2 regions of the Exiguobacterium sp. s28 genome follow, and region 2 is predicted to be linked to the other one. Evidence: a T-box and tRNA genes for the amino acid it is inferred to sense, from the RefSeq annotation. Region 2 holds a T-box; the other holds one or more tRNA genes.

Region 1 (2,405 bases), on a different contig from region 2:
GGACGTGACGGCATCCGATATCGTCTCGACGTCTTGGCGGCACGGACGCGGATGAAAGATTTGCGGCAAATGGTCGAGGAGTATGAGCCGAAGGCTTTCCTCGTCGCATTCGATCCGATCGACTTTAAAGGCGGCTATATGATGAAAGGGCTCCGACGCCCGAAATGAACGGGACGACTCACGGAAGTGGGTCGTTTTTTTTCGTGGAACGGGGAATACAAGAACAAAGGAGATGAGCGAGTTGAGACGAAAAGGGTTATGGATCGTCGTGGTTGGGTTGATTCTCGTCGGTGGCGCGCTGTTGGCCACCTCGTTTTGGAAGTCGGAGTCCTCGATCAAACCGCCGCTCCCGACGGTCCGGGTCGGGTCGGTGACGGCCGAGGTGAAGCAGTCGACGTTCTGCTGGTCCAATGGGGGCGAGGCGGTATGTGAAGACCACGGGTTGCCGGAAGCGGACGACTTGCAGCTCGTGCCGGTCGAGCCGGGTGCCGAGATTGATGTCGAGTTCCATGCCGAACCGTCGAATGTCTCATTCCATCAAATCATCGACGGGGAGCTCGTACGGTCTGAACCCGTCGTCCCAGACGAACCGGGCGTCTATCTGTTCGAGACGGGCGGGGAGTGGCCGCGTGGGGACAGCCACTATGTGTTCGGGGTCGAGGTCGAAGAGTAAACAAAAACCCCATTCTCTGAGGAGGATGGGGTTGCGTCATTAACGCGTCATGACTTTGTCGATGAGACCGTAGTCTTTCGCTTGGTCAGCTGACATGAAGTAGTCGCGCTCAGTGTCGCGCTCGATGACTTCAAGCGGCTGGCCAGTGTTGTCGGCCATGATTTGGTTCAATTTCTCGCGCATCTTGATGATGCGTTCAGCATGGATCTTGATGTCCGATGCTTGACCTTGCGTACCGCCGAGCGGTTGGTGAATCATGATCTCCGCGTTTGGAAGCGCGAAGCGTTTGCCTTTTTCACCGGCTTGGAGCAAGAAGGCACCCATCGATGCGGCCATTCCGATACAAATCGTCGACACGTTCGGTTTGATGAAGTTCATCGTGTCATAAATCGCCATTCCGGAAGTGATCGAACCACCCGGGCTGTTGATGTAAAGTGAGATGTCCTTATCTGGGTCCTCGGCTGCAAGGAAGAGGAGCTGGGCAACGATCGAGTTGGCGACGTTGTCGTCGATCGCACTTCCGAGCAAGATGATGCGGTCCTTGAGCAAGCGTGAGTAAATATCGTACGCGCGTTCCCCGCGACCTGTTTGTTCGATAACTGTTGGAATTAACATTGAATCTGCCTCCTTTATGTAGGTTGTAAACATATCATACCGCTATAGTCAATGTTGGTCAAACGATAGTCATCGTTTTTGACCTATTCCACGGTTTGACGATTCTAAAACGACAAAAGAGGCCAGGCATCTGCCTGACCTCTTTCTTTGATACACCCGGAGAGATTCGAACTCCCGACACCTGGCACCGGAAACCAGTGCTCTATCCCCTGAGCTACGGGTGCATGTTCTCTGACACGATTTATTATACATTTGTTTTTTTAAAAAAGCAATCCTGTTCGTCTCACTTTTTTTTGAGCGCGTTTTCCCGCCTTTCGCTACAATAGGAAACGAGAGGGGTGTGACCGATGCAACGCCAAGAACAACAGCAACTTCAAAAGCAACAACTGACCCAGGACATGGTCAGGCGTCTGCCGGTTCTCGAAGCAGACCGGACCGCGATCGCTTTTCAGCTCGGCCGCTTGTCAAAGCGGAACCCGAACATCGCCATGGGCAGCGGCGCGGTCGAATGGGTGGAGGACACGGCGAGCGGATTCGAGTCGCGTCTGTTCGAACAGATTGAGGAAGGAAGTGGGAACGAGGTCCAACGTATGCTTCAAAAGCGGCTCGTCCTCGCGCTAGACCACCGCGGCCTCTTACCTGATAGTGACTTCGTGCTCGCCCATCGCTTCGAGGTCGATGTGGCGGACATTGAGGCGGCACGCCAGGCGCTCTTGTTTTTAGAACCGACGGGGATCGGGGCGAAGAATGAGCGTGACTGCCAATACCGGCATGCGATTGAACATGACGACCCGCTCGTCTTGGACGTGTTCGAGGCGCTCGACGCGAACGTTGATGACATCCCGGGCCGACTCGACATCTCGGTGGCCGAGTTCGACCGGGTGACCCGTATCGTGGCGACGTTACCGAAAACACCAATATTATATGAAGGAACCGAGCATATCGTACCGGAACTCGAAGTCGTCCGGCGTGACGGTGAGCTTGTGACAACATGGTTCAGCCCAACGCTCGATGTGGCTCGGATCGGGGACGACCGCGAGGCGAAGTGGTGGCACGAGACGCTCGAGATGCGGAACGCGACGCTTCATTCAGTATGGACGGTCATCGCGGAACGTCA
Region 2 (2,405 bases):
CGTGAATGTCGAGCCGTCGTAGTTGCCTTTACGGAGGAGCGAGTTCGCACGCGCGTTCGTGTACTGCACGTACGGGCCTGTCTCGCCTTCAAACTTGAGCATGCTGTCGAGGTCGAACTCGATGTTGTTGATGCGCTCGTTCTTCAAGTCGTGGAAGATGACCGCGCCGACACCGACCATCCGTGCCACGTCGTCCGCGTTCGCAAGTTCTGGGTTCTTCTGGGCGATGTTGCCTTGAGCTTTCTCGATGGCTTCTTTCAGCACTTCCTCGAGCAAGACGATGCGACCTTTTCGTGTCGACATCTTTTTCCCTTCTTGCAAAATCAAACCGAACGGCACGTGGTGCATGCCATCGACGAAGTCGTAGCCGAGTTTACGGAGGACCGAGAACAACTGCTTGAAGTGAAGCGCCTGTTCGCCGCCGACGACGTAGTTCGCTTGGACGAAGTTATACGTCTCATGACGATAAACGGCCGCTGCCAAGTCACGTGTCGCGTAAAGCGTCGCGCCATCTTTCTTTTTAATCAAGCATGGCGGCAAGTTCTCGTCTTCGAGTGAGACGACCATCGCCCCTTCACTTTCGACGAGAAGGTTCTTCTCTTCGAGCATGGCGACGATGCGGTCCATCTTGTCGTTGTAGAACGCCTCCCCGTGGAAGCTGTCAAACTCGACGCCGAGCAAGTCGTATACTTTTTGGAACTCTTTGAGCGACTCGTCACGGAACCATGTCCATAGCTCAGTCGCTTCTTCGTTGCCGTCTTCAAGTTTCTTGAACCAAGCACGGCCTTCGTCCTCAAGTTCCGGTTGCGTCTTCGCCTCTTCATGGAAGTGAACGTAAAGCTTCAACAATTCGGCAATCGGATGCTCACGTACCGCTTCCTCGTTGCCCCATTTTTTATAGGCGACCATCAGTTTTCCAAACTGTGTCCCCCAGTCCCCAAGGTGGTTGACCCCAACGACGTCGTAGCCGTTTTTACGGGCGATCTGGTTAATGGCGTTCCCGATTACCGTTGAACGGAGGTGTCCCATCGAGAACGGTTTGGCGATGTTCGGTGACGAGAAGTCGGTCACGATTGTCTCGTTGCGTGTCGCATGCGTCGCATAGTCCGCTTTTTCGTCGAGCACCATGTTGATGATTTCTTGTGACACGACGTCACGGCTCAAGAAGACGTTCACGTATGGTCCAGCCGCCTCGACTTTTGTGAACAATTCATCGTTCAAATCGTTCGCGATATCAGTCGCGATCATGACCGGCGCTTTCCGGTAGGCTTTCGCGAGTTGGAAGCAAGGGAAAGCAAGGTCCCCGTGTGCCTCATGTTTTGGTTTTTCAATTAGAGCTTCAATTTGGTCAAGCGTCAACTCGTCCCCGATGACACGGGACAAGGCTTCCGCATATTTGCGTTCATAACTCATTACAATTCCTCCTTATAAAATTTTCATAAAAAAAACGCCCTTTGCACAGATGCAAAGAGACGGGATGGCCCGCGGTACCACTCTTCTTGCCTGCTTGACGCAGACCGCTTTATCGGTGATAACGGGGGTCCCCCGGCTACGCCTACTAAGTTTCGGGCAGCATCTCAAAAGTGCGTTTCGCGATGTTTGTCAGCCTAGGCTCTCACCAATCCCTAGGTCGCTTTGTTGACGGAACGATCGTTACTCTCTTTTTCATCGACTTTCGTCTATGTGGTTGAAAAGCAATTTCATTATAGAGGATATTTCATATAGACTCAATGCTAGAATTCCGCCATTATGATGAATAGGCAGGACTCGGGCATGATTGTGCCGAATCTCCTACCATACATATCGAATTTTCCCACATAGGAGGGAACCATGAACCATTTTCGCAAGATGTCCGTCCTTGGTTGGAGCATATGGAGTGTTTTACTCATATCGACGATCACCTTGTTCGCCACAGACGTATTGAACATACCCGCCATCGAGCCGTTGCCGTTCATCTTGATCGCGCTCCTTGTCATCATTTTTCAAATGGACTCCATCGAACGGAAAGGCGTCTACTTCACGTTTTCGGAAAGTATCGTCCTCATCATTTTCTTGTTTTTTGATTTCGAGACGGCGCTTTTCGTCAATCAGATTGGTCTCCTCGTCTTCCAGTTCGTCAACTTGAAACCGCGCATCGCGCTTCGACGCTTCCGCTTCACGTATCCGTGGAACGCCATCACGTCATTTTTAGAGATTGCCATCCCAGCCAGTGTGTACTTGGCCCTCGGCGGTGTGACCGGTCTCGGTTTTTATTCCCAAGATTCGTTTCTGCCGCTTGCCGGCTTGATTGTGGCCATCATCTTGAACACTGTCGTGCAAAAGTATCAAGTCGGTTGGTGGTTCCGTGTCGATATCCCGGTCCGCGACTTTCTAAGCATCGCGTTTTACACGTATATCGTCAGTCT

Evidence for each region. The T-box of region 2 lies ahead of argS (arginine--tRNA ligase). A T-box ahead of a tRNA ligase gene usually reads a tRNA of that ligase, here a tRNA-Arg.
Region 1: it encodes a tRNA-Arg, which carries the amino acid that the T-box ahead of argS (arginine--tRNA ligase) is inferred to sense. The anticodon was not compared.

What each region holds. Positions count from the first base shown of each region.
Region 1 is NZ_JACSLL010000001.1:418,057-420,461, reverse strand. It holds gene KNP78_RS02130 (DUF2179 domain-containing protein) at 1-168, shown strand, start outside; gene KNP78_RS02125 (hypothetical protein) at 233-673, shown strand; gene clpP (ATP-dependent Clp endopeptidase proteolytic subunit ClpP) at 713-1,288, opposite strand; tRNA gene KNP78_RS02115 (tRNA-Arg) at 1,440-1,512, opposite strand; gene KNP78_RS02110 (RNA polymerase factor sigma-54) at 1,636-2,405, shown strand, end outside.
Region 2 is NZ_JACSLL010000004.1:169,435-171,839, reverse strand. It holds gene argS (arginine--tRNA ligase) at 1-1,413, opposite strand, end outside; T-box leader at 1,466-1,678, opposite strand; gene KNP78_RS06765 (GGDEF domain-containing protein) at 1,831-2,405, shown strand, end outside.